Regions from separate parts of the Neobacillus sp. YIM B06451 genome, predicted to be linked through region 1. Evidence: riboswitches for the same ligand, from Rfam matches in the RefSeq annotation. Region 1 holds a riboswitch; each other region holds the start of a gene.
What was found. Region 1 has a riboswitch for S-adenosylmethionine ahead of metK (methionine adenosyltransferase). Riboswitches for the same ligand answer to the same signal wherever they lie in the genome.
Positions count from the first base shown of each region.

Region 2: another riboswitch for S-adenosylmethionine. It lies ahead of fbpA (Fur-regulated basic protein FbpA); the one in region 1 lies ahead of metK (methionine adenosyltransferase).
Region 3: another riboswitch for S-adenosylmethionine. It lies ahead of RB160_RS16495 (methionine ABC transporter ATP-binding protein); the one in region 1 lies ahead of metK (methionine adenosyltransferase).

Region 1 is NZ_JAVFKJ010000007.1:166,657-170,709, forward strand. Features, by position in the region: gene metK (methionine adenosyltransferase) at 103-1,302, opposite strand; SAM riboswitch class I at 1,524-1,640, opposite strand; gene RB160_RS13935 (thiol-disulfide oxidoreductase DCC family protein) at 1,755-2,129, opposite strand; gene pckA (phosphoenolpyruvate carboxykinase (ATP)) at 2,257-3,843, shown strand.
Region 2 is NZ_JAVFKJ010000018.1:70,862-74,914, reverse strand. Features, by position in the region: gene RB160_RS21440 (class I SAM-dependent methyltransferase) at 1-426, shown strand, start outside; gene RB160_RS21435 (hypothetical protein) at 458-1,186, shown strand; gene RB160_RS21430 (iron-sulfur cluster assembly accessory protein) at 1,220-1,519, shown strand; SAM riboswitch class I at 1,611-1,712, shown strand; SAM riboswitch class I at 1,776-1,875, shown strand; gene fbpA (Fur-regulated basic protein FbpA) at 1,956-2,123, shown strand; gene RB160_RS21420 (hypothetical protein) at 2,146-2,427, opposite strand; gene RB160_RS21415 (ArsB/NhaD family transporter) at 2,440-3,720, opposite strand.
Region 3 is NZ_JAVFKJ010000011.1:27,382-31,434, forward strand. Features, by position in the region: gene RB160_RS16490 (hypothetical protein) at 1-347, shown strand, start outside; SAM riboswitch class I at 411-510, shown strand; SAM riboswitch class I at 683-795, shown strand; gene RB160_RS16495 (methionine ABC transporter ATP-binding protein) at 955-1,980, shown strand; gene RB160_RS16500 (methionine ABC transporter permease) at 1,973-2,641, shown strand; gene RB160_RS16505 (MetQ/NlpA family ABC transporter substrate-binding protein) at 2,695-3,534, shown strand; gene RB160_RS16510 (carboxymuconolactone decarboxylase family protein) at 3,714-4,053, shown strand, end outside.

The DNA of each region.
Region 1 (4,053 bases):
AAACCTTTGATATTACATCAAAAACAGCGCCAGTAACACTATTTGCGGCACAAATGAAAAACGGGAGTTACATAATTATTATGCAACTCCCGTTATGTCCAATTATTTGGATGCTTGTTCCTTCAAAGCGGCAGCCTTGTCTGTCCGCTCCCAAGGGAGGTCGACATCATTGCGGCCAAAGTGGCCATAAGCGGCTGTTTGTTTGTAAATTGGCTTGCGAAGATCAAGCATGTTGATGATTCCGGCAGGGCGCAGGTCGAAGTTGTTTTCGATCAATTCAACAAGGACTTCTTCGCTTACAGTACCTGTTCCAAATGTATCAACTGCAATGGATACAGGGCGGGCAACACCAATGGCGTAGGCAAGCTGGACTTCAACCTTGTCGGCAAGGCCTGCGGCGACGAGGTTTTTCGCAACATAGCGCGCTGCATAGGCCGCGGAACGGTCAACCTTTGTTGGATCCTTTCCGGAGAAAGCGCCGCCGCCATGGCGTGCATAACCGCCATACGTATCAACGATGATCTTGCGGCCGGTTAGCCCGGCATCGCCTTGAGGGCCGCCGATAACGAAGCGCCCAGTCGGGTTGATGAAGTATTTTGTCTTTTCGTCAATAAGATCATGTGGAACTACAGGGCCGATAACATGCTTTTTAAGGTCGCTCTGGATCTGTTCCAGGGTCGCCTCAGGACCATGCTGCGTTGAAATAACAATTGTATCAATCCGCACTGGATTGTTGTTTTCATCATATTCAACCGTTACCTGCGTTTTTCCATCCGGGCGCAAGTATGGAAGTGTTTCATCCTTGCGAACTTCCGTCAGCCTGCGGGAAAGCTTGTGTGCAAGCGAGATTGGAAGCGGCATGAGCTCTTCTGTTTCATTGCAGGCAAACCCGAACATAAGTCCCTGGTCCCCCGCACCGATTGCTTCAATCTCCGCGTCGGACATGCTGCCTTCACGTGCTTCAAGCGCCTGGTCAACCCCCATGGCGATATCGGCTGATTGCTCGTCAATGGATGTTAGTACAGCGCACGTATCGGCATCAAAGCCATATTTCGCACGTGTATATCCGATTTCACGGATTGTGTCACGGACGATTTTTGGGATATCAACATAAGTTGACGTTGTAATTTCACCCGCTACGAGGACAAGGCCTGTTGTAACGGAAGTTTCTGCAGCGACGCGGGCGTTTGCGTCTTGTGCCAGGATCGCATCTAAAATCGAATCCGAAATCTGGTCGCAGATCTTGTCTGGATGGCCTTCAGTCACTGATTCAGACGTGAACAAACGGCGTTTTGATGGCATCTGGATTCCTCCTGTATCTTCTTTATAATGAGGTCAGCTGCATGGATTTTTTCCGGCCTGCCTAGCAACCTCGGTTTCACGGTACTCATTTCCCTAAGTAGTATGAAGTAAACCTGGGGGTTTTATGAATCCCCCGCTCCTAAAGATGCTGATTTGTAAGGCTGCAAATAAAAAACCTTCCCTTTTGAGGAAAGGTTGCATTGAGATGTTTGCGCCTTTCACTCTTATCGTTCAAGGCAATCGCCTTGCATCAGGTTTGGCACCTTTTCCGAGAAAGATTCCTCAGGCAGGTTGCCGGGCTTCATAGGGCCTGTCCCTCCACCGGCTCAGGATAAGAGAGTATCCGTTCAAGGTAAAATCATACCACACTGTTGATGCATGTCAATGATTTTCACGAGAAAAAAATCTTCTAGAACCATCTATTTTTCGTAGGATTTTTCATAACAAAACCATTAAATTGAACAGCTTCCATCCTCACACATTTCACCCATCCATTTAAACCTGTTCCTGGCTATCCAATTGTAGATCGGAATACCAGCCTTTACGGCAAACGGAAGGTAGAGGAGCAGTGCAGGCAAGAAAGTAACAGGGAATTGAAGCAGCATTTTCCTGACCGCAAAAAATCCTTTGTAAATCCTGCCGTTCCCATCAATCACGTGAAGCTCCCTGCGAAGGTCGATTGCCCGGAAAGCTGGCTTGCGGCCTTCTTTCTCATATTCCTGAAGAGAAAGCCATTTTACCCGGCCAAGCCAATCCAGCTTTTCTGATTTCGCCTTCGACTTATTGCACAGGACACAGTTCCCGTCATACAGCGCCAGCAGCTCCATTTATAATCCCTCCAAAATTAATTATAAAAAAAAGAGGTTATTAGTATAGACCAATTAGCTAAATGTGCTATACTATTCGTGAGAAAAAAAGCTCTTAACAAACAATAGGCAAAGGGGAAATCATTAAATGTTTGGTGTGCATAATCCAGAAACTCCATTCAAACTGCTGAATGAGGAAAACCTTCTAGTCCAGCTTTCCGTTCCAGAACTGGTTGAAAAAGTGTTGAGACGTGGAGAAGGGCTGCTGACATCAACCGGGGCAATCAGTGTTTCGACCGGTAAATATACAGGCCGTTCTCCAGAAGATAAGTTTATTGTCGAAGAAAAGTCCAGCAGGAGCAAAATTGATTGGGGCACGATTAATCAGCCCATTTCGGAAAAAGCCTTCTCCAACCTCTATAATAAAGTAATTGATTATTTAAAACAAAAAAATGAAATTTTTGTGTTTAATGGATTTGCAGGCGCGGATAAAAAATACAGGCTACCGATTCAGGTAATCAACGAATACGCCTGGCACAACCTTTTTGCACACCAGTTGTTCATTCGTCCCGAGGAATCCGAGCTGGCCGGCCATAATCCGGAATTCTCGATTATCTCCGTCCCTGGCTTCAAGGCAGACCCGGAAGTGGATGGAACCAATTCGGAAACGTTCATTATCATTTCTTTTGAAAAGCGGATCGTTCTGATTGGCGGAACGGAATATGCAGGGGAAATGAAGAAATCCATTTTTTCCGTCATGAACTATCTGTTGCCCGAGGCTGGAATCATGCCTATGCACTGTTCGGCCAATGTTGGGATCGAAGGCGATGTAGCCTTGTTCTTCGGCTTGTCAGGCACAGGCAAAACAACCCTGTCCGCTGATGCGAATCGCCGCCTGATTGGTGACGACGAGCATGGCTGGTCTGCGAACGGCGTCTTCAATATTGAGGGTGGCTGCTATGCAAAAACAATCAACCTCAGCCGTGAAAAGGAACCGCAAATCTTTGATGCAATCTGCTTTGGGGCTGTTCTTGAAAACGTTGTTGTCGAAACGGACACCCGGGTCGCCGACTATGATGATGGTTCGCTGACCGAAAATACGCGGGCCGCTTATCCGCTTGAAGCGATCAAGAACATCGTTTCGCCTAGCGTCGCTGGCCATCCGAACACAATCGTATTCCTGACAGCCGATGCTTTCGGGGTCTTGCCGCCAATTTCAAAGCTTACAAAGGAACAGGCCATGTACCATTTCCTTAGCGGATATACGTCCAAGTTGGCTGGCACTGAGCGCGGCATCACTTCGCCGCAAGCAACGTTCTCCACTTGCTTCGGCGCGCCATTCCTGCCACTGCCGGCAAACCGCTATGCGGAAATGCTCGGTGAAAAAATCCTTGAGCACAATGCGCAGGTATTCCTTGTCAACACTGGCTGGACCGGTGGTGAATACGGAACGGGCAGCCGGATGAAACTGGCATATACTCGCTCGATGGTCCAAGCGGCCCTCGAAGGAGAGCTGAGCAACATTGAAACGGTCCAGGACGAAATTTTCGGCCTGCATGTTCCGCTCCATGTCCCAGGAGTTCCTGATGAAGTCCTGCAGCCTGAAAAAACCTGGGCGAATCCTGAAGCCTACCGTGTAAAAGCAATAGAACTTGCCGAAAAATTCCGCAGCAACTTTAAAAAGTTTTCCAACGTTTCTTCGGAAATCGCAGAAAAAGGCGGACCGATTATTTAATAAGGTATTGTGGGCAGTTTGTTGATAAGTTAGGATAAATAAAGCACGAGAGGGAAACGCAGCGGTTTCCCTCTCGTGCTTTTGTTATTTTTAGTTTTTGTGACAACTAAACAGGATTTTGACTGCTTGTTGTCACAAATCAGGGGGGGGGCGTGACAGCTATTCGGAAATTTGCCCTTCGGTTGTCACGAATCAGAGGCTGTCGTGACA
Region 2 (4,053 bases), on a different contig from region 1:
AGGGCCGCCCGCCGGATTAGCGAGGCGAAAGTACCTATTCTAGTCCATCAGCAATCGGCGGAACGGCTTGAATTTCCCGACAATGCTTTCGATGCGGCTGTGGCAACGCTAGTGTTCTGCACAATTCCGGATGCGGAATTGGCGCTTAAAGAAATCAAAAGGGTTTTGAAACCGGGGGCACCAATTCTGTTTTTCGAGCATGTGAAAATGCCGCAGCCCTCGCTCGCAACCATGCAGGACATCCTCAACCCGGTATGGAGAAGGGTATGCGGTGGCTGCAACCTGAACCGGGACACGGCTTCAGAAATAAAGAAGGCCGGAATTCATATTGAAAAAACGAGAACGTATTACAAAGGCCTTTTTCTTGCAATCGAGTGCAGGAATATAGAAGAAATGTGTGAAAACACTGGCATTCGGGAATGGTAGAGGGAGACTTTTTTGCCGGGAGTGTTTTTGGATGTTCCTCTACTATATTCACATTGCCGTTCCGGTCAAGAAGCCCGGGATTACATACTTGGCTGGTTGGGAAAAATCAGATACTGAGCAATTTATGTTTGATAAGGCGGACAGGTTCCGCATTTTCCGCCGGAAGGGTGAACCGGTCCTGCAGTTGGCTGAAGATGACAAAGGAAATTGGTACTTTATGACCTTTTTTACTTCGAAAAGTTTATCGGGCCTGAAATGGGCAAGGCAAACAGCCAGGCCCGCATATGTTGAAGATGGGACAACCCTCCCGCTTGTCAGCCTGCTAGAGGAGGAAGGACTACGGCCAAAGGATGAAGGATTTGATAAGGCGTATGCCCACACAAGTATACTGGTGGATAACCTTCGTAGCTTTTCCGCGGAAAAACAGGCCCGACTTGCGAATGCGGATGGCGAGGACGATCCAACGGTAGTCGGGAACATCCATTTTGTGAAGAATACTTTTAAAGGGAAAGAAACGCGGTACATCGCAGGAGCGGAAACGCGTTCGTTTGCGACTGCGACCGAAAATGAGCCGTATTTCAGGGATATCCATCTTAAAACGAATGCATTCCTTTACCTCCTGTATTTCGTTTACTTCCAGGAAAACAATCAACTGCCGTCAAAACAAATGGTTCCAAGGCTTCTAGCCAATTTATGGGCATCCAAACAAGCGTTGAACACGGGCTGGAATCATACTTTGTTTGAAACTGAACAGCTATAAAAATTAAATTTCTCGTAAAAGGAGCTGCCGAAAATGAAAGTGAAAATTAACCGTAATGCCGCAAAAGTACTAAAGGAGATGCTTAAAACCGCCAAAGAAGGCCAAATGTTCCGGGTCATCATCACACATATGCACGGAGATCATGCCCACTATGACCTAGTCCTTGATACGCCCAAGGAGCATGATGAAGTCGTTAAAACAGACAAGGATATCGACATCATCCTCGATTCGCGCGAGGAATATTTGGATGGGGTCTGGATCCAATATTTTTACGTCCCACGCGAGGAGTTTGTAATCACGAATCCTTCCAAAGGCGGCCACCATCATCATTAAGTACGGGCGAAACGCACTTCTTTCGCCCTCTGGTTGAAAAAGGGGTTTGACTTTCCAACTGCAATACGCTAAAGTAAATGAAATTGTATATTTCTTATCAAGAGAGGTGGAGGGAACGGCCCTTTGAAGCCTCGGCAACAGGCCTTTATGGTACTGTGCCAATTCCTTCGGGCAAGCGCCTGAAAGATAAGAAGAGAACGGATGCCGCCCTCTTTTTATCGAAAAGGGTTTTTTTAATACCCAAAATTGAATACCGTTCTTATCAAGAGAGGTGGAGGGAATGGCCCTTTGAAGCCTCGGCAGCAGGCCCAACGGCACTGTGCCAATTCCAGCAGGGAATCCCTGAAAGATAAGGAGAGCAACGCAAATAAACCAGCAACCTCTTCCTTACCGGAAGAGGTATTTTTATTAAAATTCAACGGAAAGGAGAAGAAAAGTGGCAAGAACATCAGAAATGATTGAGAAGAGGAAAGAAAAACTGATTGAAGAACTGCTTTCAAGGAATGTATACAAAACATCCGATCAACAGCATCTATACGACGCACCCCTACAAACCCTTGAACATGAATACATGCTTATATTAAAAAAAGAAGCCGGGCGCTAAAAATTAAAGCGTCCGGCTTTTCCTACTTCCACAACAGTGATACAAGCAATTTGTTTTTAAAAAGTTGGAGGAGAAATTCAGTATAGTATTCCTGCTTCAGGGAGACCTTTATCACTTTATCCAGGCTCGTATGGAAATAAGCATCCGTCAGGTCGTCATTTCCGTAAAAATAGTCGCGTACGGCGCTAAATTGTTTTTCGAGGGCATGGTCTGCAAATTTTAAGGTAAATTCCACGTCACTTTCACCTGGCATTTCAACGATTTCCAAACGGGTTCGATCATATGTGTAAACCAAATCCATCACTGGTTTCCTCCCTTATTGTAAATACCTGAAATAAACATAGACCGTGCAAATGGCTATTGTAAGCAACATGAGCGGGAAGGCGACGATAAGATATTTCACGAAGGAAATTGAATGTTTTTCTTTTGCGGCCATACCGGCGACAATGACGTTGGCACTCGCGCCAATCAAAGTTCCGTTTCCGCCAAGGCATGCGCCAAGAGCGAGGCTCCACCACAGCGGTTCCAGGTTGGTAATTCCCATTGAGCCCATGTCTTTGATCATGGGAATCATGGTGGCGACAAATGGAATATTGTCAATGAATGCGGATGCGATTGCGCTGACCCAAAGAATGAGCAGCGATGTCGCGGTCACATCCCCGCCGGTAAGTTCCATCGATTTTTCGGCTAGCATTGAAATAACCCCTGTTTCCATTAAGCCTCCGACAAGGACGAACAGGCCGATAAAGAAAAAGATTGTCAGCCATTCGACTTTTTTCATTGACTCCTCAAGGTAATGTTCCCCAGTCAGAAGGAGCAAAAGGAAAGCGCCAGCCAATGCAATCGTCGCGTTTTCAACTTGAATGAACTGGTGGACAAAAAAGCCTAAAATTGTTACAGCAAGAACAAATAGTGATTTCTTCAGCAAGACTGTATCAGTGATTTCCGCTTTTTCATCAAGGTTCATAATGCCTGCTTTAAGTTCTTCTGTAGTATGAAGTGATTTTCTGTAAAGGAAACCGAGGATTACGATATTAACAATTAAGGTGATAAACGCAATCGGCGCCAGGTTAACAATGAACGCTGAAAAGGTAAGTTCCTTGACGGCGCTTCCAATCATAATGTTCGGAGGATCTCCAATCAGTGTTGCGGTTCCCCCGATATTCGAGGCGATAATTTGCGTAATCAAATAGGGCATCGGATTCACTTTCAGCTGCCGTGTGATACTGAAGGTAACTGGAACAATCAGTAAAACGGTCGTCACGTTATCGAGGAAAGCAGAAGCCAGTGCGGTAATCAGCCCTAAAACAATAAGAAGCTTTAAAGGGTCACCTTTTACTTTCTTTGCCGACCAGATAGCTAAATAACGGAATAATCCGGTTTCAGCCGTGATTGCGACAATTAGCATCATCCCTGTCAACAGGCCAAGAGTGTTAAAGTCAATGTGATGAAGCGCTGATTCCTGATCGAGTATGCCCAGGAGGACCATGACGATGCCCCCTGCCATCGCGATGATTGTCCTGTGGATTTTCTCGGTCACGATAAATGCATAGGCAACCAGGAAAATTCCAATGGCAAGCAATGCTTGATTTGTCAAAATCGCCATCTCCCAATGTTGAAAGTGTAATGTAAACTTTTGAAATATTTAAAAAAAGCTTTTCTAAAATTATATTTAAATAAAGGGAAAAAAACAATAGTCGGAATAGTAGTCTGAAAAGGAACGATCAGTTTACTGATTTGTCCGGTGTTTGATTTAAGGCAGCATCCTCTTAAATGATGGAATCAGTAACCTTTAATCGACAACTTTATGAATTTTTGGGAAACAACAGGATTTGACAGCAACTGCCATTATAAAATATTGGTATCGGACTATTGTGGTTATTTCATTTCTACGGACAATGATATACCAACTTTGTCTTACAACGACAGT
Region 3 (4,053 bases), on a different contig from region 1:
TGATTGAGCAGATTCATCGGTTCTGTGCAAATTTTAATAAAAAGCCGCATATCCATTCTTTATTTGGCAGCAGCCAGACGGTTTATATACAAATTGGAGGCTCTTTTGTGGAGTTTGGGGACGGTAAGGCGAGGGTTTCAAACGGCGAGAAACTAAGCAAACCCTTGCTTGCAAACATCACGGGAAGCCCTGAAGCTATCGGCGAACTGCTTTGCGGGACGGCAAGAATGCGCGATCTGCTCAATCATCGGGCAATACATATCGATGCGTCCTTTCGCACTGTGCTAAAGCTTGAATCCATTTTTCTTTTGGCAAAGGAACTTGAGTTTGAAAAAATTCCCTATTGACGGAAAGAATGTCTTAAGATAAACTTTCTTTAAATCTTTGGCAAGATTCTAATAATTTCATAATTCTTATCAAGAGAGGCGGAGGGAATGGCCCGATGATGCCCGGCAACCGGTGAATGCACGGTGCCAATTCCAGCAGGGAGACCCCCTGTAAAGATAAGAGGAGATAGCCCTCTTCTCTTATGGAGCGGGTTTTTATTTTTAAGGGATTGTAAATGATTCTGCATTGTGTGATTCTGGCTGATATTTCCGGCTCTTTTTCAAAAACTTCTTTATTGACACCTTAATTTCACCATGATACGATAGCAATCGTTATTAATTGAATAGTTTAGCTGCTCTTATCAAGAGAGGTGGAGGGATGTGCCCGATGAAGCCCGGCAACCGTCACAGGATGATTTCTGTGAAATGGTGCCAATTCACACAAAGCGTTCGCTTTGGGAGATGGGAGAAAGGATTAATGTTTAATTTGCCTTTCTGCCCGGTTGCAGAAAGGCTTTTTACTTTTCCGGAATGAATCCTGTAATAGATTCAAACGATAGGATTAGATAGATTAAGACATGATTGCTGCCCGGCATGATGGGTAAATGGGTGTAAAGAAGGTGATTCGATGATTTCGATAAAAAATGTCAGAAAAAGCTTTCCTTCAAAACACGGGACACTGACAGCGGTTGATAATGTCAATCTCGATATACGCGAAGGGGAAATCTTCGGTGTTATTGGGTACAGCGGCGCCGGCAAAAGTACGTTGATCCGGATGCTGAACAGGCTTGAAAGCCCAACCGAAGGATCCATAACGATTGCAGGCCGTGAAATTTCAAAAATTTCTGGAAGGGAGCTTAGGAAGGCACGCCAGGAAATCTCAATGATTTTCCAGCATTTCAATCTACTTTGGTCACGCACAGTCCGGGAAAATATCGCGTTTCCGCTTGAAATTGCGGGAATTTCGGGGCCGGAACGCAAAAAACGTGTTGATGAGCTAATTAAGCTTGTCGGCCTTGAAGGCAGAGAAAACGCGTATCCGTCACAATTGAGCGGCGGGCAAAAGCAGCGTGTCGGTATTGCCAGGGCGCTTGCGAATAACCCAAAGGTCTTGCTTTGTGACGAAGCGACATCTGCTCTCGATCCGCAGACGACGGATTCGATTCTTGACCTGTTGGTCGACATTAACAAGCGGCTCGGTTTGACGATTGTTCTGATTACCCACGAAATGCATGTTATCAGGAAAATTTGCCACCGCGTCGCCGTTATGGAGAGCGGTAGGATCGTTGAACTCGGCCCTGTATTGGATGTCTTTAAAAAGCCGCGGCAGCCAATAACGAAGCGATTCGTCCAGCAGGTAACAGAACCCGAGGAGACAAAGGATGCGGTCGAGCATCTGCTCGAGCGCCTTCCATCCGGAAAGGTCATCCAGCTCACATTTGTCGGCGAGGCTACCGAACAGCCGCTTATCACAAATTTGATCAGGAAGTTTGATATAACGGCGAATATTTTGCAGGGGAAGATTTCACAGACGCAAAGCGGATCCTACGGTACCCTGTTCCTTCATCTTGATGGACCGGAAAGCGAACTCGCAAAGGCACTGGAATATATCAACTCCCAGCAGGTAGGCGTGGAGGTGATTGCAAATGCTTGAAACCTATTTCCCGAATGTCGTCTGGGAAAATATGTGGGCGGCAACACGGGAAACGCTCTACATGACGAGCATATCCGTTGCGGTTACATTTGTCCTCGGCATCATCCTTGGATTGCTTCTCTTCCTTACTGGGAAGGGCAACCTTTGGGAGAATGCCTTCATTAATAAAATCATTGCAGCTTTTGTGAACGTCTTCCGTTCAATTCCTTTCATCATCCTTATCGTCCTGCTTATCCCGTTCACGGTGTTCGTAGTCGGGTCCATGATAGGGGAAAATGCCGCATTGCCAGCACTCATTATCGGTTCGGCGCCGTTTTACGCGAGGATGGTTGAAATCGGGCTGCGTGAAATTGATAAAGGCGTCATCGAAGCGGCAAAATCAATGGGCGCATCAACGTGGACGATTATTTGGAAGGTGCTGTTGCCCGAATCAATGCCGGCGCTTGTATCCGGAATTACTGTTACAGCGATTGCCCTTGTCAGCTACACGGCAATGGCTGGCGCGATTGGCGCTGGCGGACTTGGAAACCTTGCTTACCTTGAAGGCTTCCAGAGAAGCCGCAATGACGTAACAGTGATGGCCACAATCATCATCCTAATTATTGTTTTTATCATTCAATTAATTGGGGACACAATTACCCGTAAATTGGATAAAAGATAAAATCCCTCAGTCCATACGGCTGATAGTTTACTTACAACAAAGGAGAATAGAACATGAAAAAATGGCTTGGAACACTTTTAACATTCGCCCTTGTCCTTGTACTGGCTGCTTGTGGCAGCTCCGATGACAACAAAGCTGGAAGCGACAAAAAGGAAGACGACAACAAACTCGTTGTTGGCGCTACAAACGTACCGCATGCTGAGATTCTTGAAGAAGCGAAGCCGATTTTGAAAGAAAAAGGCATCGACCTTGAAATCAAAACGTTCACGGACTATGTTCTTCCTAACAAAGCATTGGATGCAAAGGAACTTGATGCTAACTTCTTCCAGCACATTCCATACTTTGAGGCCCAAATCAAGGAAAATGGCTATGACTTTGCCAACGCTGGCGGAGTCCACATTGAGCCAATTGGCGTTTATTCCAAGAAATACAAGAGTCTTGATGATCTGCCAGATGGCGCGCACATCATTGTGAGCAGCTCTGTTCCTGACCACGGCCGAATCCTTTCCATGCTTGAAAGCAAAGGGTTACTCAAGCTGAAAGATGGCGTTAACAAAGTTGAAGCGACTGTTGAAGACATCGTTGAAAACCCTAAAAACCTTAAATTCGATGCAAAATACGAAGCAAAGCTTCTACCGCAAATCTACAACCAGGGTGAAGGCGACGCAGTGCTCATCAACTCGAACTATGCGATTGACACAGGCTTGAACCCAATTGAAGATTCAATTGCCATTGAAGAATCCGATTCACCGTATGTCAATATCATCGCTGTCAACAAAGGCGATGAAAACAGTGACAAAATCAAAACTCTCTTGGAAGTCCTACACTCTAAGGAAATCCAGGACTTCATTCTTGAAAAGTACAAAGGCTCAGTCGTTCCGGTATCCGAATAATCGGATTGCGGATCGGCTTTCCTTAGGAAAAATGTGATACTTCTAATTTGGAGGCCCCCATTAAATGGGGACCGCTTTTTTATTGCTTTTCTTTGGAAGGAAGGGCGCCGCCAACACGCATACTTCCCCGGCCAATTCTCCATACTAACGAGGACAATGAATCGTTAGGAGTGGAAGAAATGGAACATTTTCACGAGCCCCAAAATTCAACTGAAGAAGCATTATACGAATATAAGGCTGGCCTTGGCGTCTTTACGAAAAAAATGCCCGAAATAGCGCGCCTGTACAACGCATTCACAGAGGAATGCTTTAAGGAAGGAGCCCTCTCCCAAAAGGACAAGCACCTGATTGCGCTTGGCGTATCCCTTCACGCGCAGGATGAATATTGTATTATTTATCACCTGAAAGGCTGCCTCGACCAAGGAGCGTCCGAGGACGAAATTCTTGAAACAGTCGGCGTGACAGCTGCATTCGGCGGCGGCGCGGCCATGAGCCAGGGCGTCACCCTCGTCCAGGAAG